DNA from 3 places in the Dorea sp. AF24-7LB genome. Region 2 is predicted to be linked to each of the others. Evidence: predicted binding sites of a transcription regulator. Region 2 holds the regulator's gene; each other region holds the start of a gene.
The links. Region 2 encodes Rex, which represses fermentation and respiration genes when NADH is low (regulators of the CRP and FNR family bind a similar motif). Its sites were predicted from a motif close to ATTGTTAANTANTTAACAAT; they were not measured.
Positions count from the first base shown of each region.

Region 1: DWY31_RS05095 (trans-4-hydroxy-L-proline dehydratase activase) is a predicted target of Rex. The motif match lies at 1,665-1,684, and genes of this name have one in related genera.
Region 3: DWY31_RS10905 (complex I 24 kDa subunit family protein) is a predicted target of Rex. The motif match lies at 2,085-2,104, and genes of this name have one in related genera.

Region 1 covers NZ_QUFR01000003.1:228,440-233,139, forward strand. The annotation lists gene hypD (trans-4-hydroxy-L-proline dehydratase) at 1-669, opposite strand, end outside; gene DWY31_RS05095 (trans-4-hydroxy-L-proline dehydratase activase) at 674-1,582, opposite strand; gene yihA (ribosome biogenesis GTP-binding protein YihA/YsxC) at 1,839-2,441, opposite strand; gene lon (endopeptidase La) at 2,457-4,700, opposite strand, start outside.
Region 2 covers NZ_QUFR01000001.1:268,369-273,068, reverse strand. The annotation lists gene DWY31_RS01325 (NAD(P)H-hydrate dehydratase) at 1-1,092, opposite strand, end outside; gene DWY31_RS01320 (redox-sensing transcriptional repressor Rex) at 1,266-1,922, opposite strand; gene abc-f (ribosomal protection-like ABC-F family protein) at 2,057-3,982, shown strand; gene ppk1 (polyphosphate kinase 1) at 4,140-4,700, opposite strand, start outside.
Region 3 covers NZ_QUFR01000011.1:35,069-39,768, reverse strand. The annotation lists gene DWY31_RS10910 (NADH-quinone oxidoreductase subunit NuoF) at 1-1,525, opposite strand, end outside; gene DWY31_RS10905 (complex I 24 kDa subunit family protein) at 1,527-2,000, opposite strand; gene DWY31_RS10900 (LysR family transcriptional regulator) at 2,184-3,107, opposite strand; gene DWY31_RS10895 (V-type ATP synthase subunit D) at 3,206-3,865, opposite strand; gene DWY31_RS10890 (V-type ATP synthase subunit B) at 3,894-4,700, opposite strand, start outside.

The DNA.
Region 1 (4,700 bases), on a different contig from region 2:
TGCTAATTCATGATATCTCTCGCCAAGGATGATCACTGCGTCGCAGGAAATATCCATAGCTTTTAACTCTTCCATCTTGTCGTATGCTTCCGGATCATTTAAGAAATCAAGCGAATCCATTGTCTTCTTGATTTTCTCTTTGTAATCCATATATCCGGTTGTAAATACCTGTTCTCCACCACATGTATGTCCCGGTCCTCTCTGCTCCATGAACTCGGTGAACATACCTGCTGAATAGCAGTCATTCCACTCCGGAGTCATAGTTGCAAGAAGTTTTTCTCTCATGCTGCGTCCCTGCCAGAATGGGATGATCTCCTCTGCCTGAAGCTTTCTGTCTTCTTCTGTTGTATGGAAAGATACAAGGTCACGCTCGCTCATAACTGTCATATCTTCTACGCTGTGGCAACAAAGTTCCGGGAATGTCGGAGATGCCTGCGGGTCTTTTCCTTTTTCACCTACGATCAGTTCTCCATCACCCAGATATAATGTCTTCTTGGAGAAATACTCTTTTAATACCATAGATCTCATTACAGGAATAGAATATTTTCCATCATTCTCTCTGTAAAAATCTGTCTCGATCTTCGCTCTCTCCAAGTCGATATGTACCGGTGTTGTTACACTCAGTTCTCTCAGTTTCTGAATTCTTTCATTCATGCCTCTTTTTGCCATTGTTTTAACCTCCTATTCTGGTATTTGAGAAGCCTTCATCCTGGAAAAGTTTTACAAAACCTTCCATCTCTTCATTTGTTGGTGCCGTTAAATCAGTTCCTTTATATTCCATATCCAGTTTTGGATACTTGCTGCTTCCTGTATTATGGTACGGCAACAGATTCACCTGTGCCGGATGGATATTGTGTTCTTTTAAGAACTGAATGGTTGCCTTCATATTCTCATCATTGCCATTCACTTCTTTGACTGTCGGAATACGGATGTAAATCCTTGCTCCCGCATCCGATAATTTCACAAGGTTCTCAAGAATCAGTCTGTTATCTACGCCTATGTACTTCTTATGAAGCTCCGGATTCATCACTTTCACATCATATAAAAATGTATCTACATACGGTAAAACCGCTTCAAATTTATCATACGGCACATATCCGCACGTATCAATTGTTAAAGAAATCTCTTCCTTCTTAAGTGCTTTGGCAATTTCCAGCACATACTCCGTAGACATTGCCATAACTTCTCCGCCGGAAAGAGTAACACCGCCGCCGGATTGCTCGTAGAACATCAGATCCTTCATCAGTTCTTTTACCAGTTCTTTTACCGGATACTCTTCTCCCACTGTCTCACGGATTCCTTCCGGGCAGTAATTCTCACACTTTCCGCAAAGATTACACAGAGATTTGTCAAGAACCGGTTTTCCCTCCGTCATTGAAATCGCGCTCTGCGGACAGACTTTTGCACAGGCTCCGCATCCAATGCATTTTTCCTTATCGTACTGAAGTTCTCTTTCAAATCGCTGTGTCTCCGGATTGTGACACCAGACACATTTCAGCGGGCATCCCTTAAAAAAAACGGTAGTACGAATTCCATCTCCGTCATGAATAGAATACTTCTGGATATTCGTAATATAATTCATGATCTTACTCCTTCTCGTTACTTTTGTTTTACTGTTAGACTTTTGTTTGTACTTTAGTCTAATAATAGCAAAGAAAGAGAAGTTTGTCAATCTGTTATCAAACTTCTCTTTCCTTATTCTCTTATTCTTCGCGCTGTCTCCATGCTGTTTAATTCTTTCATGTAGGTGTCAAGAAACAGCAGTTCCATAGCAGTACTGTATTCAAAAGGTTTCTTTCAATCTCTACATCTTCACAGATGACAATTTCTCTCATCCATTACTCCTCTTCATTCTTCTCCATAAATTCCGTCTCAACCAGCTCCCATATCTCATCTCTTCCCTGCTTCGTCACAGATGAAAATGGAATAACAATCGTTCCCGGAAGCAGATTTAATCCTTGGCGAATTGCTTTGATCTGCTTTTGTACCTGGCTGCGCTTGATCTTATCTAATTTAGTCGCGATAATGATCGGATTGAATCCCTGCTCCACGATCCAACTGTACATCAGTTTATCATTCGCAGACGGATCATGCCGGATATCAATCAGAAGAAAGACTGCCTTCAACTGTTCCGATCCATGGAGATACCGCTCAATGAGCTGACCCCATTTCGCTTTTTCCTGCTCAGATACTTTTGCATATCCATATCCCGGAAGATCTACCAGATATAATTCTTCATTAATATTGTAAAAATTAATCGTCTGTGTCTTTCCTGGTGTCGCGGAAATACGCGCAAATGATTTCCGATTCATGAGAGCATTAATGAGGGATGATTTTCCAACATTTGATTTTCCTGCAAATGCAATTTCCGGATGTTCATTTTCCGGTAATTTACTTGTAATTCCACATACTGTTTCCAGATTCAAGCTTCTTATAACCATATTCTTTTCCCCCTTTTAACGCTTTAGTGCAAGCTTCAATACTTCATCCATATGAGAAACCGGAATGATCTCCAGTCCTTTTGTAATCTCTGTTGATATCTCTTCTACATCCGCTTTATTTTCCTTTGGAACAAGAACTGTCAGGATTCCCGCATTTTTAGCAGCGAGAAGCTTTTCTTTCAGACCTCCGATTGGAAGAACCCTTCCACGCAGCGTAATTTCTCCGGTCATTGCCAGATCTGCACGGACTTTTTTCCCTGTAACAGCCGAAAAGATTGCTGTTGCCATTGTAATTCCCGCCGACGGGCCATCTTTTGGCACTGCACCTTCCGGTATATGTATATGAATATCATGCTCTTTGAAAAATTTCTCGTCAATCTTATGCTCCGAGCTGACGGAGCGGATATAACTGATACCTGTACGCGCGGATTCTTTCATCACATCTCCGAGCTGACCGGTCAGCAGGATTTCGCCTTCTCCCGGCATGACATTTACTTCAATCTGAAGCGTATCGCCGCCAACACTTGTCCATGCAAGTCCCCGCACAATACCAACTTCATCCTTGTCATTTTTCATCTGATAGCTGAACAGCTCTCTTCCGAGATAATGTTCCAGATTCCTTTCTGTCACGCGTACGGCTTTCTTCTTATCTTCCAAAATCTCTCTTGCCGTTTTGCGACAGATATCAGCAATTTTACGTTCCATCTGCCTGACTCCGGCTTCTTTTGTATAATTTCTTGCAATCTTCCACAGAGCTTTCTTGCTGATCGACAGTTGTTTTTCTTTTAAACCGTGCTTTTTCAGCTGTTTCGGGATCAGGTGTTCTCTTGCAATATGAAGTTTTTCATTTTCCGTATAACTGCTGATCTCAATCACTTCCATACGATCTAAAAGCGGTCTTGGAATCGTCTGTAATGTATTCGCTGTTGTCACGAATAATACTTCCGAAAGATCCAGCGGAACCTCCAGGTAATGATCTCTGAAATTCTTGTTCTGTTCCGCATCCAGTACTTCCAGAAGTGCTGAAAATGTATCCCCTTTATAATCATTGCTGACTTTGTCGATCTCATCCAGAAGGAGCAGTGGGTTCTTCACTCCGGCATTCTTCACAGCCGCTGCAATTCTTCCCGGCATCGCTCCGACATAAGTTTTTCTGTGACCGCGGATCTCTGCCTCATCCCGTACGCCTCCGAGTGAAATACGCACATACGGCTTCTTCAAAGCATGCGCCAGTGATTTTGCGATGGATGTCTTACCGGTTCCCGGAGGTCCAACCAGGCAGAGGATCGGTGCATCTGTGTTCTTCGTCAGAGCGCGTACCGCCAGAAATTCAAGCACACGTTCCTTTACTTTGTCCAGTCCATAATGATCTTCGTCCAGAATCTTTTTGGCATATGCAATATCTTTGTGTTCTTTACACATATGATCCCACGGCATATCCAGCATCGTTTCGATATAAGTACGGATAACTCCCGACTCTGCCGGATTATTCATGGAATTACGGAATCTCCGTATCTCTTTGGAAATCTTCTCTTTTACTTCATCCGGTGCCTCCAGCGCATCACACTTCTGCTGAAATTCATCCGCATCCGATAACTGATTTTCATCTCCAAGTTCTTCACGAATCAGTTTGAGTTCTTCACGCAGAATATATTCCCGCTGATTTTTATCCACACGTTCTTTAATCTTTTCCTGTAATTCTTCTTTAATATTAAGTACCTGAATCTCATTCACAAGCTTATAGGCAAGTTTGTCATACCGTTTCATAAGATTCGTTTCTTCCAGAAATTCCTGATATTCCGGATAAGACATCGGAACATTGGCATTGATCACATTTACCATTTTCTTAAGATCTGTAATCTGATCGATCTGATCTGAAAATTCCTTCGCAATCTTTGGATTCTTTGCCATGTATTCTTTGAAAATATCCCGGAGTCCCTGCACCATTGCTTCCAGATTGAGCGGTGACTGTTCTGCTCCGGTATCTTCCCATGAAGTATCCACATCCTCTCGCACTGCAACCGTTCCGCGCAGATATGGCTCTTTAAACTCCAGATCAATGAGCTCTGCTCTCTGCTCTCCGCTTACCAGAACACGGCTGATCTTCTTCGGAAGCTTCACAATCTGCTTGATTGTTGCAATACATCCGATTCTGTGTATATCTGTCACATCCGGATCTTCTGTCTCTATCTCATACTGCCCTGTCAGGAAAATCTTCTCTCCTTCTGTCATAGCCTGGTCAATTGCCTGCAGTGATTT
Region 2 (4,700 bases):
CCTTCCTTCTGTAAGATATTCTGTATATTTCAAATGCTCCGCAAGCAGATTCAGTCCATCTGCATCGATCACACATGCTACTTCCACATTGGACAATACGGTTTTTAAAATCTTCTTTGCAGTCTTGGATCTACTAAGTCCGGAACCAATGCATACCGCATCTGCGTGACTTAAAAGCCGTTTCACTTCTTCCTTGTCAAATTCTGTATAGGTTGTGATGATTGCTTCCGGCAGGAGTGCCTGTAAAATGATCCGGTTCGATTCCTCCGTATAAATCTGCACCAGTCCGGCTCCCATCCGATAAGCTGCCATTGCATTAAGAAATGCAGCTCCGCTCATCCCTTTACTTCCGGCGATCACAAGCAGCCTTCCATAAGTACCCTTATTGGAATCTTCCGGTCTGTCCGGCAGCATTCTGATATATTCCTCTCTGTCCGGCAGATATGCAATGTTCTTGTTCTTCTCCATCGTCCGGAGTGATATTCCGATATCTGTCACTGTGACTTTACCTGCATATTCTTTTCCAGGATAAAAGATAAGTCCGATCTTCTCAACCTGAAACGTCACTGTATAATCTGCGCGGAATGCAATACCAAGCACACAACCATTTCCGGCATTGATTCCCGATGGAATATCCACTGCAACTTTTGTTCCGGACGCTTCATTCATCCACTCAATAACTTCCCGGTAATGCCCGGTTACTTCCCGACTCAGACCAACACCGAATATAGCATCAATGATCAGGCTGTATGTGCCATCCGGGTAGTGGTCGCGGATCGATCCTCCAATGCTTTCAAAAAGCTTCCACTGATATCGGCATTCCGCACTTAAATGTGCCGGATTCCCCGCCATAAAAACAGTAACCGCACATCCTTCTTCTTTTAAAAGTCTCGCGACAGCAAAACCATCTCCGCCATTATTTCCCGATCCACAGACAATCAGAACATCTGTAAAATCCAGCTTTTCCTTTTTCATGGAATCAATACAACTCCTCGCCGCACGTTCCATCAGTTCCAGTGATGGGATACCGAGATTCTCTATCGTATCCTTATCTGCCGCCTTCATACTGTCTCCATCCGGTAAAAACCTCATATACTCATCTCCCTAATATAATCGTACCTATGACACCTGCGGAGTCACAAAACCTTACATCCGCTTACTGACAAGCTCACATGAATGCAGGCTTTTCTGCTCAGGTATCATATAAAAAGGACGTATAAAAACAAGCCTGTATACACATGCCTGTTTCTATACGTCTGCTTTTACTAGTTCTTTCCTTTTTTGCGCTGGTCTTCATTATAACGACTGATGTTATAAGATAACTGCATCAGACTCTCTGACAAATGCACATTCTCAACAATGATATTATCCGGCAGATTGAGGTCTGTATGTGCAAAGTTCCAAATCGCGCGCACGCCGTTCTCCACAAGCATATTCGCAACTTCGATTGCCTTCTCTTTTGGAATTGTAAGTACAGCAATCTCTACATCATTCTTCTGGACAAAGGACTTCAACTCGTCCATCATGCGGATCGGCACTCCACGAATCGCAACTCCCTCCAGACGCGGATTTACATCAAAAATTCCGGTCAGGATAAATCCACGTTTTTCAAACGCTGCATAATTTGCAAGTGCCTGTCCCAAATTACCTGCACCAATGATTATGATCTTATGATCTTCTTCCAGTCCCAGGATTTTGCCGATCTCTGTATATAGATATTTGACATTATAGCCGTATCCCTGCTGTCCGAATCCTCCGAAATTGTTAAGATCCTGACGAATCTGAGACGCAGTAACCTTCATCCTTTTGCTCAGATCGTTAGAAGAAATACGTTCTACCCCATTTTCAAGGAGTTCTCCTAAATATCTATAATATCGCGGCAAACGTCGGATGACTGCCTGTGATATTCCTCGATTATCCAATTTTTTCACCTTCCCATATGTATTCTAACTGTTATTATATAAAATTGTATGAATAAAGTCAATTTTTTAGTAGTTTTTTTATTACGTTTTCGTTATAATAAGAACGTATGTGAACAGATAAGGAGGAATTTTTTATGATACTTGCCTGTCATGGAATTAACAAAACATTTGGTGAAGAAATCATTGTGAAAGATGGTTCTTTTCATATAGAAGATCATGAGAAAGCTGCCCTTGTAGGCCCGAACGGAGCCGGCAAATCTACTATTTTCAAGATAATTGCCGGAGAACTGCCGTCAGATGGTGGTTCCGTCATCCTGACCAAAGGAAAGACTATGGGATATCTCGCCCAGCATCAGGACATGAATACAGATCGTTCGATCTACGAAGAAGTGCGCACGGCAAAAGCAGATATCATTGCCATGGAACAGAAGATCCGTCAGCTGGAACTGGAGATGAAGGACTTAAGTGGAGACTCTCTGGAAGACCACATGGACTCCTACAACCGGCTGACCGCAGCATTTGAACGCGAAAATGGATATGCTTATGAAAGCGAACTGACTGGCGTCTTAAAGGGACTAGGTTTTCAGGAAGAAGAATTTACCAAACCGGTGAATACGCTCTCCGGAGGACAGAAAACCCGTGTTTCTCTCGGCAAACTTCTGCTTACTAAACCGGATATTCTGCTTCTGGACGAGCCGACCAACCACCTGGATCTGAATTCAATCACGTGGCTGGAAACTTACATATTAAATTATCCGGGTGCAGTACTGATCGTCTCACACGACCGTTATTTTCTGAACCGGATTGTAACGAAAGTCATCGAAATAGAAAACGGTGAACTGATGACTTATTCTGGTAATTATACTGATTACTCTCAGAAAAAACAGCAGATCCGCGAAGCGCGTATCAAAGAATATCTCAACCAACAGCAAGAGATCAAGCATCAGGAAGCTGTTATTGAAAAGCTCCGCTCTTTCAACCGCGAGAAATCAATCAAACGGGCGGAAAGCCGTGAGAAAATGCTTGAGAAGATCAAGCCGGTAGAAAAACCGATAGAAACAAACAAAGACTTTCAGTTAAAGCTTGAACCTGCAACCATCAGCGGTAATGATGTACTGACGGTAGAACATTTAAGTAAAGCCTTTCCACCACAGACGTTATTTTCAGATATCAGTTTTGAGATCAAGCGTGGCGAACACGTTGCGATCATCGGCGATAATGGAACCGGCAAGACGACTCTGCTTAAGATTTTAAATCAGGTTCTCCCTGCAGACAACGGAACTTTCACCCTTGGTACGAATGTCCAGATTGGCTACTACGATCAGGAACACCATGTGCTCCATATGGAAAAGACAATCTTTGAAGAGATTTCGGATGATTACCCGACTCTTACAAATACGCAGATCCGGAACATGCTTGCAGCATTCTTATTTACCGGAGACGATGTCTTTAAACGGATTTCCGATTTAAGCGGTGGTGAAAGAGGACGTGTTTCTCTTGCAAAGCTTATGCTCTCTGAAGCAAACTTCCTGATCCTCGATGAGCCGACCAACCATTTAGACATTACCTCAAAAGAAATTCTGGAAAAAGCGCTGAATAATTATACCGGAACACTGCTCTATGTTTCGCATGACCGTTATTTCATCAATCAGACTGCCACAAGAATCCTGGATCTTACGCATCATACGTTTGTCAATTACATTGGAAATTACGATTATTACCTGGAGAAAAAGGAAGAACTCACAGCTGCATATACAGAAAATATCGATATGACTTCTGATTCTTCCACCGATTCCGGTGAAGTCTCCGCTTCCAAATTAAGCTGGCAGGAACAAAAAGAACTGCAGGCTAAGGAACGCAAACGCCAGAATGAATTAAAAAAGACGGAAGAACGCATCAGCGTACTCGAAGACCGCGACCGGGAAATTGATGAACTTATGGTACAAGAAGAGATTTTCACAAACTCTGTCAAATGCCAGGAACTCGCCAAAGAGAAAGTACAGATTGCGGAAGAGTTGGAAACTCTTTATAAAAACTGGGAAATTCTTGCTGAAGACTAAATTATCTTAGTCAAAACTACTGTTCTTATCGCATAAGATAAATAATACAAAAAGGCTTTGACTGCGAGAAGTTAAAGCCTTTTTTACTTAACGGTGCAATTCCAATTATATAATCATACCGAATCATCACTTCATCTTTATTCGATTGTCCATCTCATTATGATTCTGCCGTTTCCGTTTTCACCTGTGGCTGCTCTTTTTTTCCGGCTTTTTTATAAGCCTCCTCATAAAAATATTCCTGGGCAGAAAGTGGCTCTTTGTCATTCCTTATTCTTGTATAATTTCCATCCGGGTTCATTTTCCGCGCCTGGACATTGTCATTTAACATAATCCGGAAATCTTTAAGCAGACATTCCTTCAACCTTACATCCTCCACCGGCGCAGCTACCTCCACGCGGCGTACCGTATTTCTTGTCATAAAATCCGCCGATGCGATATAAACTTTACTGCGCTCTTCTGTTCCGAAAATATAAATACGGGAATGTTCCAGAAAACGTCCTACGATACTGATCACACGGATATTTTCTGTCTTTTCCGGAATTCCCGGCAGCAGACAACAGATTCCACGTATTACAAGATCAATTTTTACACCTGCTTTTGACGCTTCCGCCAGTTTATCAATGATTTTCTTATCTGTCAGCGAATTTAATTTCACACCGACATATGCCGGTTCTTCATGTCTGGCGTGTTCAATTTCCTCATCAATCATTTCCAGCAC
Region 3 (4,700 bases), on a different contig from region 2:
TATCTGTCGGTTTTCCATTTCCGGCTACGATTCTTTCAAGAATCTCCAGCATTCTTTTTGTACCTTCTCTGCATGGCACACATTTTCCACAGGATTCTCTCTGCGTAAAGCTCATAAAGAACCGGGCTACTTCTACCATACAGGTATTTTCATCCATAATAACAAGTCCGCCGGAACCGATCATCGCTCCGATCTTCGCCAGCGAATCAAAATCCATCTTGCTGTCCAGCTGTTTCTCTGTCAGACATCCGCCCGATGGTCCGCCGATCTGAACCGCTTTGAACTTTTTACCGTTCTGAATGCCTCCACCGATATCATAAATAACTTCCCGGAGAGTAATTCCCATCGGCACTTCGATAAGTCCTGTGTTTCTTACATTACCTGTCAATGCGAATGCTTTTGTTCCCGGGCTTTCCGGTGTACCGATACCCAGATACCACTCTGCGCCGTTTTGAATGATCATTGGTACATTTGCGTAAGTCTCAACGTTATTTAATACTGTAGGTTTTGCCCAGAGTCCCTGCTGTACTGTACGCGGCGGTTTTACTCTCGGCATACCACGTTTGCCTTCAATAGATGCTGTCAGCGCACTTCCTTCGCCGCAGACAAATGCTCCGGCTCCTCGGTTGATATGTAAACGGAAGCTGAAGTTTGTTCCCAGGATATGATCTCCTAAAATTCCAATCTCTTCCGCCTGATGGATTGCCGTCTCCAGTCTCTGGATCGCGAGCGGATATTCGGCACGGACATAAATATATCCTTCCTGCGCCTGAACCGCATATGCAGCGATCATCATACCTTCGATCATGCGGTGCGGATCACCCTCCATAATACTTCTGTCCATGAATGCGCCCGGGTCACCTTCGTCACCGTTACAGACTACGTAACGAATCTTTTCCTTCTGGGATGCTACCTGTTTCCATTTACGTCCGGTACGGAATCCTGCACCGCCACGTCCTCTTAAATTTGACTCATAAATCATATCGATCACGGATTCCGGTGTCATCTCAAACAATGCTTTTTCTAATGCAGAATATGCTCCGACCACCATCGCTCCTTCGATGTGATCGGCATCGATATGTCCGCAGTTTTTCAATACAAGTCTCGTCTGCTTTGCGTAAAATGGGATCTCTTCCTGTGAAGCATAGACCTGTCCGTCCATATGATATAACAAACGTTCAATCGCTTTTCCTTCGCAGATTGTTTTCTGATAGATCTCTTCACAATCATCCGGCGACACTTTAATATATAAATAATTATGTGGTTCGATTCTCACCAGCGGTCCCATTTCACAGAATCCGTGGCAACCACTCTTCATAACCTTGGTATGTGCAATCTCTGCGCCGAACTCCACCGATACATTCCCGTCATTCTTTGTCAGTTCCAGCATTTTCTGGTAAATTTTATCTGAACCCCCGGCCAGACATCCTGTTCCACCGCAGATCAAAACGCGACATTTCGCACGCTGCCGCTTCTGACATTCAGTACGATATTCTTTTAATTCCGTTCTGTTCTCTATCTTCATGTTATTCTCCTCTCAACTCTTTCAGCAGATCCACTACTTTTTCCGGTGACATCTTAGGATACACAACATCATTTACTGTAATCGCCGGTGCCAGACCACATGCCCCCAGACAGGACACCGTCTCCACAGTAAAATACAGATCGTCTGATGTATGCTTCTTATCATTTAATCCGAGTTCCTTATACAAACGTTCCAGGATCGGAATGGATTTTCTCACATGACAGGCTGTTCCATCACAGACTTTAATGACATATTTGCCTTTCTGCTCGAAAGAAAAATTCTCATAAAAACTTGCCACGCTGTACGCCTTTGCTTCCGTAATCCCGATCTGTTTTGCCACATATGTCAGAAGTTCCGGTGGCAGGTATCTGTACTCCTCCTGAATATCCTGGATAATCGGGATCAATGATCGTTCTTCTCTTGTGTGTCTTGCTATGATTTCATCTGCTTTCTCATAATACGATGTATCTAACATAATATCCTCATCCTCCTTTTTGTTCATTTTCCCCTGATATTGGCTATTTTTTATCAATTTATTGTATATTATATCATAGAAATTATTGATATGTTTATATCAATATCCGATGTCTTCCATATAGAATTTTATATATCCTAAAAAAAGATGCACCCTCAGGCACACCTTCTTTCTTCTAGACAATTATATTTCTTCAATTTTCCTTCTCAGATGCTCAAGAAATTCTTTTTCTTTCTGATTCATCACATATCCTTTTTTATATATCAGTGCATCCCTCATTTTATGTCTTAGAAATCCGACTTCCTTCTGCACAAGATGATACCGTTCCAGCATCTTTTCCGGCAGCGGAGATACCCACATATAACTGTTCTTCACTTCTCTTAAAATATCAAACTGACTTCCTCTTTCAAAAATATATATTTTCTTTTTCGGATGATAGGCTTCCCTTCCTTCCCGGTAAAATTCAATATATTCTCCGTTCGGGAGCCTGGAATCTCCATGTAAGATTTCTACTCCGTCCGATAATTCTCCCGGAGACTGAAAATCCTTTTCTGCAAGTTCTCCGTCTGCGGAAGTCAAAAGTAAATAATCAAATTCATTGATCACCTGCATTTCCAGATTCCGAAGCTGAAGAAGCGATTGGTAATCCTCCTGCTTTCTCCGCTGATACCGTATAATTCCAAGATCATATCCATTCTGACCGATACTGTCGATTGCCGTCATCGTACTTGTCTCCCGGAAATCCACATCCATCTCCATCTGGTCATCCTGGTTGCTGATATACTCGGCAAAAGCATGCGCAATATAGCTGGCCCGGGGCACACAAAATCGAAGTGTCAGCTTTTCACTGCGTTCTTTTCCATAATGTTCCCTTAGCTCATCAACATCCCGGATGACTTTTCTGGCATATTCCAGAAAATTCTGTCCGTCTCTTGTCGCCTGTACTCCTTTTGAGGAGCGTTTAAAAATCTGTATGCCAAATTCTGTTTCTACATTTTTAATTGCTTTGCTTAAGTTTGGCTGCGCAATGTAAATCTCTTTTGCAGTCTGTGAAATCGATCCTCTTTTATCTATTTCAATAATGTATTTGAAATCCGTCAAATTCATTTGTATCTCTTCCCTTTTCCATGATGACGATGTTCCGTTCCGCCTTATTCTCTACGCGAAACGAAAAGGCGACACATCTTTTGTATCGCCTTTTCATTCTAAGCTCTTTCGCTGTAGTGATGTGCTTCTTCAAGCATCATATCTTTTACTTTCATCAGACGGATCTGAGAGCTTCTCTCGTTCTCATCCAGCTTCATCGTGATGTATTTGATTGTCTCCTGAGCCTCCGGAATTGTCACATGCTCCAGCGCATTTACACGACGTCTTGTCTTCTCGATCTCAGCCGCCATAAGCTGGCATGCTTTTTCTGTCTCCGCAAGTTTCAACATATCCGGCAGAATGTCCGCCAGTGATTTTACAGCACCATCCAGATCACTGGATGTAAATGCAAATCCATAAGAATAAATATCATTGGCATCAGCAGTCCTTGTCTTCGTATTGAACACAGGAATGTCAACGCTCATAACATTTTTATTGCCTACTTCCAGATTTACTTCCTGTTTTGGTGCCATCAGTGCGGTATTCAACGTAGCCTCATCCATTCCGGCTTTGGCTATAACAAAGTTCTTATTTGCAGAGAGGATTCCGGCTTCTACTTTCTGACGAAGTGCCATGTTCTCCTTTACCAGCTCCAGGAACTGACGCATCAGCTCATCACGCTTGTCTTTCAGGAGCTTATGTCCCCTTCTTGCTGTAACAAGCTTCTTCTTCGTCTTGGTCAGTTCCATCCGGGTAGGAGTGATCTGTTTCGATGCCATTCGCTACCTCCTTATTTCCATTACCTGATTATTGCTTTCCATAATACTGGTCTAAGAATTTGTCGTCGATACGTTTCAACTCTGCTCTTGGCAGCATAGACAATAATTTCCAGCCAATTTCCAGTGTCTCCTCAATAGATCTGTCGTTGTCATATCCCTGGGAAACATATTCTTTTTCAAATGCTTCTGCAAATTCTGCATATTTCAGGTCAATCTCTGTTAAGGCAGCTTCTCCTAAGATTGTCATCAGTTCTTTTGCATCTTTTCCACGGGAATACGCAGCAAATAACTGGTTCATCGTATTGGCGTGGTCTGCTCTTGTTTTGCCTTCACCGATACCTTTATCTTTCAGACGGGAAAGAGACGGTAATACATCAATCGGCGGCTGTAATCCTTTACGATACAGCTCACGACTTAAGATTACCTGACCTTCTGTGATATATCCGGTAAGATCAGGAATAGGATGTGTCTTATCATCCTCAGGCATAGTCAGGATTGGGATCATAGTGATACTTCCGTCTTTACCTCTCTGACGTCCGGCTCTTTCATACATTGTTGCAAGGTCTGTGTACATATATCCTGGATATCCACGACGTCCAGGTACCTCTTTCTTCGCTGCGGAAATTTCACGCAGCGCATCTGCATAGTTCGTGATATCTGTCAGGATAACCAGAACGTGCATATCTTTTTCAAATGCCAGATATTCTGCTGCTGTCAGTGCCATACGAGGAGTTGCGATACGCTCTACAGCCGGGTCATTTGCAAGGTTGATAAACAGAACGGTTCTGTCAATCGCACCTGTCTCTTTGAATGACTCGATGAAGTAGTTAGACTC